Regions from separate parts of the Streptomyces sp. NPDC057253 genome, predicted to be linked through region 2. Evidence: riboswitches for the same ligand, from Rfam matches in the RefSeq annotation. Region 2 holds a riboswitch; the other holds the start of a gene.
What was found. Region 2 has a riboswitch for glycine ahead of gcvT (glycine cleavage system aminomethyltransferase GcvT). Riboswitches for the same ligand answer to the same signal wherever they lie in the genome.
Positions count from the first base shown of each region.

Region 1: it holds a riboswitch for glycine, as region 2 does, so the genes downstream of both, gcvP (aminomethyl-transferring glycine dehydrogenase) here and gcvT (glycine cleavage system aminomethyltransferase GcvT) in region 2, are expected to answer to the same signal.

Region 1 covers NZ_JBHUXV010000081.1:5,127-13,082, reverse strand. The annotation lists gene gcvP (aminomethyl-transferring glycine dehydrogenase) at 1-2,040, opposite strand, end outside; glycine riboswitch at 2,219-2,314, opposite strand; gene ACFULQ_RS33550 (PRC-barrel domain-containing protein) at 2,438-2,815, shown strand; gene ACFULQ_RS33545 (DNA polymerase IV) at 2,913-4,268, opposite strand; gene ACFULQ_RS33540 (MerR family transcriptional regulator) at 4,327-4,974, opposite strand; gene ACFULQ_RS33535 (bifunctional nuclease family protein) at 5,238-5,711, opposite strand; gene ACFULQ_RS33530 (MerR family transcriptional regulator) at 5,789-6,526, opposite strand; gene ACFULQ_RS33525 (FHA domain-containing protein) at 6,545-7,453, opposite strand; gene ACFULQ_RS33520 (DUF881 domain-containing protein) at 7,515-7,956, opposite strand, start outside.
Region 2 covers NZ_JBHUXV010000064.1:14,411-22,366, reverse strand. The annotation lists gene ACFULQ_RS29565 (ABC transporter substrate-binding protein) at 1-1,198, opposite strand, end outside; gene ACFULQ_RS29560 (ABC transporter permease) at 1,258-2,256, opposite strand; gene ACFULQ_RS29555 (enhanced serine sensitivity protein SseB C-terminal domain-containing protein) at 2,592-3,386, opposite strand; gene ACFULQ_RS29550 (enhanced serine sensitivity protein SseB) at 3,525-4,316, opposite strand; gene ACFULQ_RS29545 (AAA family ATPase) at 4,598-5,266, opposite strand; glycine riboswitch at 5,449-5,545, shown strand; gene gcvT (glycine cleavage system aminomethyltransferase GcvT) at 5,692-6,807, shown strand; gene gcvH (glycine cleavage system protein GcvH) at 6,906-7,283, shown strand; gene glyA (serine hydroxymethyltransferase) at 7,298-7,956, shown strand, end outside.

The DNA.
Region 1 (7,956 bases), on a different contig from region 2:
GTACACCTGCCCGCCGGCCTCGTGCACCTGCGCGCAGATGTCGGCGACGTGCTCCTCGAACACCCCGTGGGTGGAGGGGTAGGTGATCATCAGCACCGCGAGCTCGTCCCGGTGCTGCTCGATCTTCGCCCGCAGGTCCTCGACGTCGATCTCGCCGTCCTCGGCGGTCTTGACGACGACGACCTTCATGCCCGCCATCACCGCGCTGGCGGCGTTGGTGCCGTGCGCGGACGACGGGATCAGACACACGGTCCGCTGCTCGTCACCGTTGGCCCGGTGGTACCCGCGGACGGCGAGCAGCCCGGCCAGCTCACCCTGCGACCCGGCGTTCGGCTGGAGCGAGACGTTGTCGTACCCGGTGACCTCGGCGAGCCGCTCCTCCAGCTCCCGGATCAGCGTCAGATAGCCCTGCGCCTGCTCGGCGGGCGCGAAGGGGTGCAGCTGCCCGAACTCGGGCCAGGTGACCGGCTCCATCTCGGTGGTCGCGTTGAGCTTCATGGTGCAGGAGCCCAGCGGGATCATGCCGCGGTCGAGCGCATAGTCGCGGTCGGCGAGCCGGCGCAGGTAGCGCAGCATCGCGGTCTCGGAGCGGTACTGGTGGAACACGGGGTGGGCGAGGAACTCGTCGCCGCGCAGCAGCGCGTCCGGCAGTGCCTCCTCGGTGGCCGCGTCCAGCGCCTCGATGTCGCCCTCGACCCCGAACGCGTTCCACACGGCGGCCACCTGGGCCCGCGCGGTGGTCTCGTCACAGGCGGCGGAGACATGGTCGGCGTCGACGAGGTGCAGGTTGACCCCGTTGTCGCGGGCGGCGGCGACGATCTCGGCGGCCCTGCCGGGTACGCGCGCGGTGAGGGTGTCGAAGTAGGAGCCGTGCACGACCTCCACGCCACCGGCGGTGAGGCCCGCGGCAAGGATGTTCGCGTACCGGTGCGTCCGCCGAGCGATCGCCCTGAGCCCGTCGGGACCGTGGTAGACGGCGTACATCCCGGCCATGACCGCGAGCAGCACCTGGGCGGTGCAGATGTTGCTGGTCGCCTTCTCCCGCCGGATGTGCTGCTCACGCGTCTGGAGCGCGAGCCGGTACGCCTTGTTGCCGTCGGCGTCGACGGACACGCCCACGAGCCGCCCGGGCAGGCTCCGCGCGAACTTCTCGTGCACGGCCATGTAGCCCGCGTGCGGCCCGCCGAAGCCCATCGGCACACCGAACCGCTGCGTGGTGCCGACCGCGATGTCCGCCCCGAGCTCACCCGGCGACTTCAGCAGCGTCAGCGCGAGCAGGTCGGCCGCGACGGTCACGAGCGCGCCGAGCTCATGAGCCTGGTCGATGACCGGCTTGATGTCACGTACGGCCCCGGAGGCGCCGGGGTACTGGAGGAGTACGCCGTTGATCTCACGCGCGGCGATCCCGTCCGGAATGCCCTGGCTCAGGTCCGCGACGACGACCTCGACACCGGTCGGCTCGGCGCGGGTCTCGATGACGGCGATGGTCTGCGGAAGGGCGTCCGCGTCGATGAGGAAGAGCCCCTTCTTGTTCTTCCCCATGCGCCGGGACAGAGCCATGGCCTCGGCGGCCGCCGTTCCCTCGTCGAGCAGCGAGGCACCGGAGGTCGGCAGCCCGGTGAGGTCGGCGACCATGGTCTGGAAGTTCAGCAGCGCCTCCAGCCGTCCCTGCGAGATCTCCGGCTGGTACGGCGTGTAGGCGGTGTACCAGGCCGGGTTCTCCATCACGTTCCGCAGGATGACGGGCGGAGTGAAGGTCCCGTAGTACCCGAGCCCGATCATGGAGTCGAGCACCTGGTTCCGGTCGGCCAGCGACCGCAGCTCGGCCAGCACCTCGGCCTCGGTGCGCGCACCGGGCAGCTCCAGGGCATCGGCGTTCTTGATCACATCGGGCACCGCGGCGGCGGTCAGCTCGTCGAGCGAGCCGTATCCGACCTGGGCGAGCATCTTGGCCCGGGCCTCGTGGTCGGGACCGATGTGACGCTGCTCGAACGGGATCCCCTGCTCGAGCTCTGCGAGCGGAATGCGGTGGGCGGTCATTGCGGAGGCCTCCTGGTCTGACGCGACCTTCGAGGGGTACCCCGGCGCGGGTACCCCGACGGCCTCCCCCTCTGTCATCTGCACCTGAGAGCTTCACCGGTCGCCCGAGGGCCACCGGCTTTCACCGTCGGTGAGAGCGGAAGCCGCCGTCGACACCCGCTCTGCTTTCCAGAGTGACCTCGTCCGTGCGGTACGTGGGCCTGAGAGATTCCGGGGAGGATTTGCTCCTTCGGCGCCTCCGATGTCGTCTGGAGGACTCTCCCGCACGGGGTCGACAGCCGCTTGCAAGCCTACCAGCGAGGCCGAAGCAAGGGCGTTCGAGTGGCCGCCCACTCCAATGTGCTCTTTCGTAGTGCTTACGACCGCTTCGGATGAGTTGCGACCAAGTGGAGGGCCCGTGCAGACCGACATCGATCCGCGCAACCTGATCGGCCGCAAGGCGTTCGACCGCAACGGCACGAAGATCGGCACCGTCGACGAGGTCTATCTCGACGACGCGACCGGGGTCCCGGAGTGGGCGGCCATACGCACCGGCCTGTTCTCGCGCGACGCCTTCGTCCCCCTGGAGCCCAGCGAACTGGTCGAGGGCGCCCTGCAGATCCCCTACGACCGCTCCCTGATCAAGGAAGCCCCCGACTTCGGCGTGGGCCGCCACCTCTCCCCGTCCCAGGAACTCCAGCTCTACCACCACTACGGCCTGGACCTGGCCCCACCCCCACCCCTACCGGACCGCCCCTTCGGCAAGCTCGCAGGCACGGAGGACGCAGAACCCTGAGCCACGGCAACAATCACCACCGGCTCACCACCCCCACCCAGGGGCGCGGGGAACTGCGCGCCCAGCCACACCCGGCCGGCACCCGACCACGAACCCGTCACGGATGGTGCGGATGGGCACCCATCCCCTCAACCAACGGCAGCGGCTCAGCAACCTCCAGCCCAGGATCGTCAACAGAGAACGTCCGCACCCGCCCCGGCAAGGAACCCGGCGTCTCGAACCGCACAGTCACCCGCCCCACCCCACTCCCCTGCACCCACCCATGTCCGTACTCGGCATGCCGCACATCGTGCCCGGCAACCCACCGCCGCTCGACCACCGACTCCCGCTCCACCGACACGTCCTCGGCAACCTCCTCCACGGCGTGCACCACTCCCTCCCCCGCGGCCTGAGCGAACAGATCCTCCTGAGTGAAGTCGGCAAGCCCGGAAACCCCCACCCCCAGCAACCGCACACCCCCGGTGGAATCCACCCCTTCCAGCAACCGCAGAGCAGCCTCCCGCACCACCGCCGGATCATCCGTCGGCCCCCGCAGCGTCTCGGACCGCGTCAAGGTCGAGAAGTCGTACCGCCGCACCTTCAGCACGATCGTCCGCCCCGACAACCCGGCCCCCCGCAACCGCCGCACACACCGGTCCGCCAGCCGCTGCACCTCCAGCCCCACCCGAACCCGGTCATGGATGTCCACGTCGTAGGTGTCCTCCACCGACACCGACTTCGTCTCCCGCTCCGCCACCACGGCCCGCTCGTCCCGCGCCAGTGCCATCGCGTACAGCCCGTGCCCATGCGCCTTCCCGAGCAGCCTTACGAGCTCGTCCTCCCCCGCCTCGACGATCTCGTCGACCGTATGGATCCCGGCCCGCCGCAGATGGTCCCCCGTCGCCGGCCCCACCCCCGGCAGGGTCCGCACCGACATCGGCCCCAGCAGCGCCCGCTCGGTGCCCGGCTCGATCACCACCAGCCCGTCCGGCTTGGCCTGCTCGGAGGCGATCTTCGCGAGCATCTTGGAGGCGGCGAGCCCCACGGACCCCGTGAGCCCCGTGCCGGCCCGTATGTCGGCCCGCAGCTTCGCCCCCACCAGCCGCGCCGACCCCTCGTCCCAGGCCGCTCCTCCGGCCTCCAGATCCACGAACGCCTCGTCCAGGCTCAGCGGCTCCACCAGCGGCGACAACTCCCGCAGCAGCCCCATCACCTGCTCGCTGATCGCCTTGTAGAACCCGAAGCGCGGCACGAGATACGCGGCGTTGGGCGCGAGCCGTCTCGCCTGGGCCATGGGCATCGCCGAGTGCACCCCGAACACCCGGGCCTCGTAGGACGCGGTGGCCACCACACCCCGCGGCCCCAGCCCGCCCACGACGACGGCCTTCCCGCGCAGACTCGGCTTGGACGCCTGCTCCGCCGAGGCGTAGAAGGCATCCATGTCGAGATGCAGGATCGTGGGCGCTTTCCTCACATGTCCGATGCTGCCCTACGCCACTGACAATGCCCCGCCGAAGGCGGCGGGGCGGGCTTCAGACCGCTCGGTTGCGGCGCCTGGCGAGCTCGTCGGCGGGGTTGTGCCCGACGAGCGTCTCGCCGGTGTCGACGCGCTCCCCGTGCAGCTGCGACAGCGCGCTCTCCACGTCCCGCCACACGACACCCACGGCGATCCCGAAGACCCCTTGTCCGCCCTGGAGCAGCGCGTGGACCTCGTCGGGCGAGGTGCACTCGTAGACCGTGGCCCCGTCGCTCATGAGCGTCATCCGCTCCAGGTCCTGGAAGCCGCGCTCGCGCAGGTGCTGGACCGTGGTGCGGATGTTCTGCAGCGACACACCGGTGTCGAGGAACCGCTTGACGATCTTCAGGACGACGACGTCCCGGAAGCTGTAGAGCCGCTGCGTCCCCGACCCGTAGGCGGGCCGCACACTCGGCTCGACGAGCCCGGTGCGCGCCCAGTAGTCGAGTTGCCGGTAGGTGATACCGGCCGCCGCGCACGCCGTAGGGCCGCGATAGCCGATCTGCTCGGACGCCATGGACGTCGCCCCTCCGCTGCTCGGCACGGCCGCCGGTCGCTGCGGAGCGTGATGATCGGCCGCGCTGGTGTGAAGCGGGTACGGACCGCTCGCCCCGAGACTCCGTCCGGGGGCACCCCCAGCCGTACCGTCGCCGCTGCTTCTCACGCCGACCTCCGTCCTTGACCTGCCTTCTCGACGGTAGGCAGTCACCAGGGGTGCGTCAACGATCGCCACACTCGGCACGCCGAGTGATAATCACCCTAGGAGTGGTTTCCCGTACCCGTCCGCGGGGAAAGGCTAGCCGAATGCGCTCTGAGCGGGCCGCAGGACGCTCTCACGCGCCGGCGGCAAATGCCAGCATTTTGGTGACGACCGGACACGGCCGACCCGTCACGGACCACTGATCCGCCGGATCGGCCGCCCCCGCCTCACTGACTGCTGGTGCCGAAGTCCTCGGGGGAGATCTGGTCGAGGAACTCGCGGAACTTCTCCACTTCGTCCTCCTGCTCGTCCGGGATCGCGATACCGGCGTCGTCGAGCACTCCGTCGCTGCCGTAGATCGGCGTCCCGGTGCGCAGGGCCAGCGCTATGGCGTCGGACGGCCGCGCGCTCACCTCGACCCCGCTGGCGAACACCAGCTCCGCGTAGAAGACGCCTTCACGCAGATCCGTGATGCGCACTTCGGTGAGCTCCTGGCCGACCGCTTCCAGCACGTCCTTGAACAGGTCGTGGGTCAGCGGTCGTGCGGGGGCCATGCCCTGCTGCGCGAAGGCGATCGCGGTCGCCTCCCCCGGCCCGATCCAGATGGGGAGGTAGCGGTCGCCTCCCACTTCACGCAGGAGCACGATCGGTTGGTTGGAGGGCATTTCGACCCGGACACCTACGACATCGAGCTCGTTCACACAGCAACCCTAGGCCGTGCCCGGGACGTTTGGGTAGTCGGGCAGGAAACGGGTGACAGTTCCTGCACCTGCCGCCCTCAAGGGAGCCGCACACCGAGGGCCGTCTGCACGAGTGCCGCGTGCAGCTTCACCGTGAGTCCCGCCAGTTCCTTCGTACGGGCTTCCGCGTGCGCGCGGGTCTGCGGGTTGCGGTGCCGCTTCAGCGGAGCCACCACCTGGTCCACGAGCCCCGCCTCACGGTCGGCGGCGGCCTTCATGGCGCGCAGGTGCCGCGGCTCGATCCCGAACCGCCCGAGCTCGACGACGAGCGCGGCCACGGTGACCGCCTCGGCGTCGTACGCCCCGTCCGGCAGCGGGGTAATGAGCCCGTACGACTCCCACTCCGCCAGCTCCGACTCACCGATCTCGGCGGCGGCGAGCAGCTCGGTCCGCCCGATCCTGGCCGCGGTGGGCCCCTCGGCGACCTCCAGGACCGTTTCTCCGTCCCGCTGGCGGCCCAGTGTGGGCAGCGCGACGGCCTCGCCCCGCTCCATGGCGTCCAGGTGCTCCCGGATCACCTTGAGCGGCAGATAGTGGTCCCGCTGCATCCTCAGGACGTGGCCGAGGCGCTCGACGTCCCGGTCGCTGAACTTGCGGTACCCGGAGGGGGTCCGCTGCGGCTCGATGAGGCCCTCCGACTCCAGGAAACGGATCTTGGAGATGGTGACTTCGGGAAACTCGTCGCGCAGCACGTTCAGCACCGTGCCGATGCTCATCAGTCCACTGTCCGTGGCGGCGGTGCCGTGTCCGGCACCGCCGCTCGGTGTTTGAAGCATGGACCTTCCCTGGGAGGGTCAGTAGCCCTGCTGGCTCGCGTAGAACACCAGCCGGTACTTGCCGATCTGCACCTCGTCGCCGTTGTTCAGGGCGACCGAGTCGATCCGCTCGCGGTTGACGTACGTGCCGTTGAGGCTGCCCACGTCGGACACCGTGAACGAGCCGTCCTGGCCTCGGCGGAACTCCACGTGGCGGCGGGAGACGGTGACGTCGTCCAGGAAGATGTCGCTCTGCGGGTGACGGCCGGCCGTGGTCAGCTCGCCGTCCAGCAGGAAGCGGCTGCCAGAGTTCGGCCCCCGGCGCACGACCAGGAGCGCAGAGCCCAGCGGAAGCGCGTCGACAGCGGCCTGGGCTTCCGGGGAGAGCGCCGGCATCTGCGTCTGCCCGGTGACCTCCGAGTCGTAGGCCTCGAGACCGGAGATGGAGATGGTGGAAGTCGTCTCGGAGGGCCGCTCGGGCACCGCCCCGGCCCGCAGCGGAGCGCCGCAGTTGGAGCAGAAGCGGCTGTTCTCCGCGTTGCGGTTACCGCACCTCGTACACACCTGGGCCGACATAGGGGAAAACCCTCCACCCGTACTTGAGGTTGACGGCTGCCCGAAACCTATGCCGCCGGACTGGGCAGGGTCAACAGACGGCACGCCCTGACCTCCGGAGATGTCGCCGCCCGGACCGCCGACCTGGTCCCGGAACAGCGGGCGCTGGCCCTCGGCGTCGGGCTGTGCGCGGTGCCGAGCGGTGGCGTTGTTGTCGCTGCCCTCTCGCGCGCTCTTGCCGAACAACTTCTGAAACAACTTCACGGGCGATTCCCCTTGACCGAAACAGACCCGCCCGTGGGGCAGGACGAACCCTGATTGAACACACCGGTCGACCCGGACATCCTCACAACGTCCGTTTCCACCAGACAGTTTCCACCACGCACCACCCAATCGGTGCGCCGACCCCCCGCAACCTCATGCCCTGGCCCGACGCCCCGCATGCACCCCCGGTTCACCGGGAGGACGACCGAGCGTAGTCAGGCCGCTTCGCCGCTCGCAAGGCGTCCACGACGATCTTGTCCGACCGCTCGACCACAACGGTGGCCTGCTCCTTCTCCAGAGTCTGCACCACGCCTCCAGGGATGTTGAGCGCCGGCTCCAGGTCCTGCGGATTGCCGATGACCTTGAAACGAAACGGAGCAGTGATCTTGTTCCCGTCGACGCTCACGCTTTTGTCGGAGTCCGACAGATAGGTGCCGGCGACCACCCGTACGCCGTTCACCTGGATCGCCTCCGCGCCCGCCGCCCGCAGCTCCTGGATCGCGTCGAGCAGCATGTCCGCCTCGACCGTCCCCTTGGTGTCCTCGATCGTCATCTCGATGCCCGGCCCCTGCGCGGCCACCGTGCCCGCGAGGATGCCGAGTTGCCGCTCCTTCTCGACCGTCTGCTTGCGG
Region 2 (7,956 bases):
CCTTGGCCTTGGCCACGTCGCCCTTGTTGCCGGTCGTCGCGTAGACGTCCGCCTTCTGGTAGCCGGGGATGTCCGGCGGCAGGACGGTGGTGGCGATGTCACCGCGGATCGGGCCGCCCTCGGCGGTCTGCACGGAGACCTTGTCGATGGCGTACTCGACGGCCTTGCGGCACTCGACCTTGTCGAACGGCGCGACCTGGGTGTTGATCGCCATGTAGACCAGACGGCCACCGTAGGTGTTGTCCGTGTTGGCCTTCAGGTTGGAGTCGTTGACGACCTTGGCCTGGGTGGCGGCCTGGACACCGGTACCACCGAGGTCGATGGCGTCGCCGGCCTGGACGTCCTGGTCGATCGTCTCGGCGTTGACCTTCAGCTTGACGACGATCTTGTCCGGGTACTGCTTGCGCAGCGGGTCGGTCTTCGCGTCCCAGTTCTCGTTGCGCACGAGGACGGCCTGCTGGCCCTCCTTGTAGCTCTGGAACTTGTACGAGCCCGAGGAGACGATGCTCTTGACGTAGTCGACGCCGGTGTCCTTGGCCTGCGGGACCGGAGCCGTCTGCGGCGTGGCGACCAGGTAGTCGAACTCCTGGAAGGCGCGGTTGAGCTTGAAGACGATGGTGGTGTCGTCCGGCGTCTCGATGGACTTCAGGCCCTCGGGGCTCTTGTCCTTGTAGGGACCCTTGTACTTGTCGCCGCCGTCCAGGAACTGCTGGAAGTAGTTCGGGCCGAGGGAGAGCACGTCACGCGCGAAGTTCGAGCGCTCGACGGCGTACTTGACGTCCTTCGAGGTGATCGCGGTGCCGTCCTGGTACTTCAGACCCGAACGGATCTTGTACGTCCAGGTCTTGCCGCCGTCGCTGGGCACACCGGCGCTCGCGGCGAGGTCCGGGACCAGCTTGTTGCCCTCCTCGCCCGGACCGGGCGCGAAGGTCATCAGCGGGCGGGCGTACAGCCGGCTGAGGTTGTACATGTAGGCGTAGTACGTGTTGCCGGGGTCGAAGGAGTCCGGCACGTCGGAGTACTCGTACGTGACCGTCCCACCCTTCTGGGTGGAGGCGTTGACGACACCCTTCGTCGCTGCGTTGGCCCCTGCCGACTTGTTTTCGTCTCCACCGTTGTCATCGGCCTTGCTGCAAGCCGAGAGCAACAGGCTCGCACTGCCGATGGCCGCCACTGCGGCCAGCGCTGACCTTCGCATGATGGTCTGCTTCCCCTTCAATTGTCGGAAATCTTGTGGACTCTCACCGTGGCCGCGGGTCAGCGGCTGCGTGGGTCGAGAGCGTCGCGGAGACCGTCGCCGAGCAGGTTGAACGCAAGGACGGTCACGAAGATGGCCAGACCAGGCACGATCATGAACTGGGGGTCGACCTGGTAGTAGTCGACCGCCTGGTTGATCATGCCGCCCCAGGACGCCTGCGGAGGCTGGATGCCGACGCCGAGGAAACTGAGGGACGCCTCGAAGAGGATGTTGGTCGGGATGAGCAGCGTCGAGTAGACGATGATCGGGCCGACGAGGTTCGGCAGCAGTTCCCGGAAGAGGATGTAGGGCCCCTTGGCCCCCATCCCCCGGGACGCGTCGACGAACTCCCGCTCGCGCAGGGCCAGGGTCTGGCCGCGCACGATACGGCCCAGGTAGGGCCAGTTGAAGAAGCCGATGATGAAGATCAGCACGCTGATGTGCAGCGGCAGGCCCTCCAGCCCGAAGGCACCGCCCTGCAGGGTGGCCGAGATGGCGATGGCGAACAGCAGCAGCGGGAACGCCAGGAAGGTGTCCATCAGCCGGCTGATGATCGTGTCGACCCGGCCGCCGTAGTACCCGGCGACCACGCCGAGGACCGCTCCGATGGTGTTCGACAGGATGGTGGCACCGAAGGCCACGACCAGCGAGACCCAGGAGCCCTCGAGGATGCGGGTGGCGATGTCGCGGCCGAACTTCGGCTCCACGCCGAGCGGGTGGTCCCAGCTCATGCCACCCCAGGCGCCCTTGGGCAGCGAGGTGTTGGGGTCGATCAGATCCTGGTGCAGGGCGTTCGGGTCCAGGCCGAAGAGGGCCTGGATGGGACGGGCCAGCACCGCGATGAGGATCAGCAGGATGACGATCACACCGCCGGCGACCGCCACTCTGTCCCTCTTGAAACGGGACCAGGCGATCTGCCCCAGGGAACGGCCCTCGATCTGCCCCTTGCCGGCGCCGGCGAGGACAGCCTCCGGCTGCGCCTCGGCCTGCGCCCCGGTGGTCTCGATCGGTGCGGTCACAGTGACCCGACCCCTCTCGCCGGTGGTGACCGGCCTACACCTGCCGTGGATTACGGCTTTGTCGACTTGCTCAGCTCACAGGAACGTCTGATCCTGCGTCTGCCTGGGGAGTCTTCAGCTTCGCTGCGATCACCCGCCAGGCCTGGCGAAGAAAGTATGCGTAACCGTGATGCAGTACGAGGGATTCCGTTATCCGAACAGCGGGTAACGCCTCCCGGACGCATGTCAGTTGGGACAAAACGGCACAATAGGCGAGGTTCGTGATGATCCGCCGCTATCTACGCGCGAAGAAATGTGGCTGTTACGTAAACGAGCCGAACGGGTTGCTTTGACTCTCAGTAACCACCACGGGCCGGCGGATAGCCGTACCCCGCCGCCGGGGCCTGGGCCGGCGCGCCGTGCGCCTCGCGGTCGTAGAAGGGCCGGGCCCCCGCGCGCATCCACAGCGCCACCGGGTCGTACTCGTCGGACATCGCCACGGTCGACACCGGCAGCCCCTCCGGCACCGCGCCGATGGACTGCTGCATCATCGCGCGCACCGAGTCCACGGCCGAGGGGCTGGTGTCGTACACATCCAGGCCGATGGCGAGATACGGCGCCCCGAGCGCGGGCTGCACCCAGGCGCGGCGCAGTGAGCGGACCGCCGGGGTGCGGTGGGCGTTCTGCACGAGCAGGGCGTAGAACTGCGGGACCTCGATGCCGGGTTCCGAGAGCCGGAGCGGGCCCGCGGGCTGGCGCTCCAGGCCGGTGGCGATGCGGCGCAGGTCGAGCCAGGGGATGCCGACGCCGCCGCCCGGGGCGTGCGGGTTGAGCCAGAGGCCGTAGTGGTCGGGGTAGAGGGTGCGGGCGACGTCGACTCCGTCGACGACCTCGTAGGAACGGTTCCAGCCGCTCGCGGAGAGTTCCTGGGCCGAGGTCACGCAGGGGGCGTAGCCGTGGCCGTCGACCTCCATGTTTCCGTACTGGGCGTCCGGAGACCCGGACTGGCCGTGCCACAGCAGCATCCAGATCTGGCCGGCGGTCGGGGTCGCGAGGGCGCGCAGCAGTGCCTCGTAGGCGTCGTAGCGCCCGGGGGTCACCTGGCGCAGCATGTGCTCGACCGTGCCGGTCGCGGTGCCGCTGGCGCTCACGTCGTATCGCCCTTCTTGAAAGTTCCCCGAGTATGAAACCAGCTTAAGCGCCCAAGAGCTCGGCACCCGTGCGTCGTCGGCGGGTGCGGGTCCGTGGGGGTTGATCGCGCAGTTCCCCGCGCCCCTGGGTGGGTTGGGCTAACCCTGGGTGTAGAAGGGGCGTACCTGGGCTCGCATCCAGTGGCCGACCGGGTCGTCCGCCACGTCCAGCAGGACCAGGTTGACCGGCCACTTCACCGGGGTGGTGCCGAGGGCGCGGCCCAGGGCGTCCATCGGGAGGGTGCGCAAGTCGCCCTCCCACTGGGAGAGTTCGACGCCGATGAACATGACCGGGTCGGCCGTCTCGATGGCGGCCAGGCAGCGGCGGGCGGTGAGGACCACGCCGGTCGCCGCGAACTCCGCGGACGCGGCCGCGAGGAAGTCGACCGGGTCGTCCTGCCAGTCGGGCTCGTAGAGCTTGACGCGGCCGCCGGTGTTGGGGCCGTCCAGCGGGGTGCGGCCGACGCGGCAGAGGTCGGCCACCGCGGCGGGCGGCAGCGGGACGCCGACCACGCCGTCGGGGTTCACGGCGATGCCCACGTGCGGGGGGAGCCCCCGGGCGAACTCCACCGCGGGGGCGATGGTGTACGACAGGTGCGAGCCGACGACCTGGCGGAACTGCTCCTCGGAGCTGAAGACCGGGACGTACGCCTGGCCCGCGATCTCCAGCGTGGGCAGGTCGAGGGGGCCGCTGTGCGGGCCGCCGCCGTTGGGCAGCGGGACCCAGACGAAGCTGCGGCCGAGCACCTCGATGATCCGGCCGCCCGCCGAGGGCATGCCGAGGGAGGCCGAGAGCACCTCCTCCAGCTCGTTGCCCGGCCACCCGCCGTGCGGGTGGGGGTGTGCCGACTGCGCCGGGAAGTCCGCGGGAAGATCCGCCGGGAAGTCCATCTGTCTGACCGCCTGCTGTGAACCACTGATGTGGCTGAAAGGCTAGCGGGTACGGGGGGTGTGTGGCTCAGCCCGTGAAGCGGATCCATGGCTGGGCGTACGGCTGCGCGGGTGGCTCAGCCGTACGCCCAGCCGTGGATCCACCGCAGGCCGCGCGGTTCGCCCATGAAGCCGGTGCACCGGAGCCGATGCGCCGCAGGCCGCGCGGCCCCGCAGTGAAACCGATGCGCCGCAGGCCTCGTGGCCCCGCAGTGAAACCGGTCCGCCGCAGGCCGTGGCGCTCAGCCCGTGAAGCCGATGCGTCGTAGGACGTCTGCTGCTTCGCGGTCGAGCAGGACCGCTGAGCCGCAGCCCGGGGGCAGGTCGCCGTGTTCCACGGAGCGGATCAGGCGGGCGGCCGCGCCCCGGTGTCGTAGGAAGGCGTATCGCGAGACGCCCCGGCCGCGCTCGCGCTGGCCCTCGAGGGCGGTGTCCGCCGGGACGTCCAGGAGCAGCAGGTGCAGGGTGCCGCCGCGGCGGCGGGCCTCGCGGGCCAGCCAGCCGCGCACCCAGGTCTGGGTCCCGCAGTCGTGCACCACCACTCCCTCGCCGGAGCGCAGGGCGCGGCGCAGTGCGGCGTAGTGCGCGAGCCGGACCAGAGGCCGGTAGACGGCGTACGGCAGGAAGCGGGACAGCCGGCCGTCCCACCGGTCGCGGGTGTCCTGGGAGTCGACCCGGGTCCCGGTGACCGCCCGCTTCATCAGGGTGGACTTGCCGCTGCCGGGCAGGCCGGTGATGACGACGAGGTCCTCGGGGCCGAAGAGCAGGGCGTGCGGGCTGTGGCCGGCGCGCTCGCGCAGGTCACGGACGACCGGGTGGGCGCCGCGGGCCTCGACGGCCGGGGCCGCGGGCTGCTTGGGCAGCGCGATGCCCGAGGTCGTCGCGTACGCGGTGGTCCTGTTCACCGTCATCGTCCTCCTCCGGGTTCGGGGTTTCCCTCCCCACCGAGCGTAAAGAGAAGGTAATGGATGATCTCTCGCGTTTCTGTATGCGTACCGCCACAAGCCGGTTACAGAAGGAGGCGGCGGAGGCGGCCCTGCCGTCGGCGTCCGATGCGTGCAATGATGTCCGCGCCAACTGCATACCGGCCGTTTGAATCCGCGCGGGAGAGTCCCGGGTACATGTACCCGGGCGCCGAAGGAGCAAGTCCCTCCCTTGAATCTCTCAGGCCCCGTTACCGCGCGGGCGAGGCACATCTGAAAAGCGGGCCGCCGACGCCGGTGGCCCCACCCACGGTGCAAGCCATGTCCTTCATGGCGAACCTCTCAGGTTCCGATGACAGATGGGGAGGAAAGCCCTCGCCTGTCATGCCTTGGATTCTGGAGACGACCGCTCTATGACCAGTTCTGCGCCCCGGCACACCGCGCTCGACGCCCTGCACCGCTCCCTCGGTGCCACGATGACCGACTTCGCCGGCTGGGACATGCCCCTGCGCTACGGCTCCGAGCGCGACGAGCACAACGCGGTGCGCACCAGGGCCGGGCTGTTCGACCTCTCCCACATGGGCGAGATCACCGTGACCGGACCGCAGGCCGCCGAGCTGCTGAACTTCGCCCTCGTCGGCAACATCGCCTCCGTCGGGGTGGGCCGGGCCCGCTACACCATGATCTGTCGCGAGGACGGCGGCATCCTGGACGACCTGATCGTCTACCGGCTGGGCGAGACCGAGTACATGGTGGTCGCCAACGCCTCCAACGCCCAGGTCGTCCTCGACGCGCTGACCGAGCGCGCCGCCGGCTTCGACGCCGAGGTGCGGGACGACCGGGACGCGTACGCGCTGATCGCCGTACAGGGGCCCGAGTCCCCGGGCATCGTGAAGTCGCTGACCGACGCCGACCTCGACGGCCTCAAGTACTACGCCGGTCTCCCCGGCACGGTCGCGGGGGTCCCCGCCCTCATCGCGCGCACCGGCTACACCGGCGAGGACGGCTTCGAGCTGTTCGTGAAGCCCGAGCACGCGGTCGAGCTGTGGCAGGCGCTGACCAAGGCGGGCGAGGGCGTCGGCCTGGTCCCCTGCGGGCTGTCCTGCCGGGACACGCTGCGCCTTGAGGCGGGCATGCCGCTGTACGGGCACGAGCTCACCGCGGAGCTGACCCCCTACGACGCGGGCCTCGGCCGGGTCGTGAAGTTCGACAAGGGCGACTTCGTGGGCCGTGAGGCCCTGCGCGAGGCCGCCGAGGGCAGCAACCACGAGGGGCCGCGCGTCCTGGTCGGCCTGATCGCCGAGGGCCGCCGGGTCCCCCGCGCCGGGTACGCCGTCGTCGCCGAGGGCAAGGTGATCGGCGAGGTCACCTCCGGGGCGCCCTCCCCCACGCTGGGCAAGCCGATCGCGATGGCCTACGTCGACCCCAGGTACGCCGCGCCGGGCACGACGGGTGTCGGTGTGGACATCCGGGGCAGCCACGAGCCGTACGAGGTCGTGGCCCTGCCGTTCTACAAGCGCCAGAAGTAGCCGCCGTAGGTGATGCTGAGCACAGGTTCGCTGCTCACGCACGCCTTCCGCAGTCCCCCCTTCATCAGCACTCCCCCGCGTACAGGAGAATTCAGGCCATGAGCAACCCCCAGCAGCTGCGTTACAGCAAGGAGCACGAGTGGCTGTCGGGCGCCGAGGACGGCGTCTCGACGGTCGGCATCACGGAGCACGCGGCCAACGCGCTCGGCGATGTCGTCTTCGTCCAGCTCCCCGAGGTCGGTGACACGGTGACCGCGGGCGAGACCTGCGGCGAGCTGGAGTCGACCAAGTCGGTCTCCGACCTGTACTCCCCCGTCTCCGGTGAGGTCACCGAGGTCAACGAGGACGTCGTCAGCGACCCGGCGCTGGTGAACTCCGCCCCCTTCGAGGGCGGCTGGCTGTTCAAGGTACGCGTCGCCGAGGAGCCGGCCGATCTGCTCTCCGCCGACGAGTACACCGCCTTTTCCGCCGGCTGAGGAGTCCGCACCTGATGTCCGCACTGAACACGCCCCTGCACGAGCTCGACCCGGAGATCGCCGCCGCGGTCGACGCCGAGCTGGTCAGGCAGCAGTCCACGCTCGAGATGATCGCCTCGGAGAACTTCGCTCCGCTCGCGGTCATGGAGGCGCAGGGCTCGGTCCTCACCAACAAGTACGCCGAGGGCTACCCGGGCCGCCGCTACTACGGCGGCTGCGAGCACGTCGACGTGGCCGAGCAGATCGCCATCGACCGGCTCAAGGAGCTGTTCGGCGCCGAGTACGCCAACGTGCAGCCCCACTCCGGTGCCTCCGCCAACCAGGCCGCGCTGTTCGCGCTGGCCCAGCCCGGCGACACCATCCTCGGGCTCGACCTCGCGCACGGCGGTCACCTGACCCACGGGATGCGGCTGAACTTCTCCGGCAAGCAGTTCGACGTCGTGGCCTACCACGTGGACGAGTCGGGCCTCGTCGACATGGCCGAGCTGGAGAAGCTCGCGCGCGAGCACCGGCCGAAGGTGATCATCGCGGGCTGGTCCGCGTACCCGCGGCAGCTGGACTTCGCGGAGTTCCGCCGGATCGCCGACGAGGTCGGGGCGTACCTGTGGGTCGACATGGCCCACTTCGCGGGTCTGGTGGCGGCGGGGCTGCACCCGAACCCCGTCGAGCACGC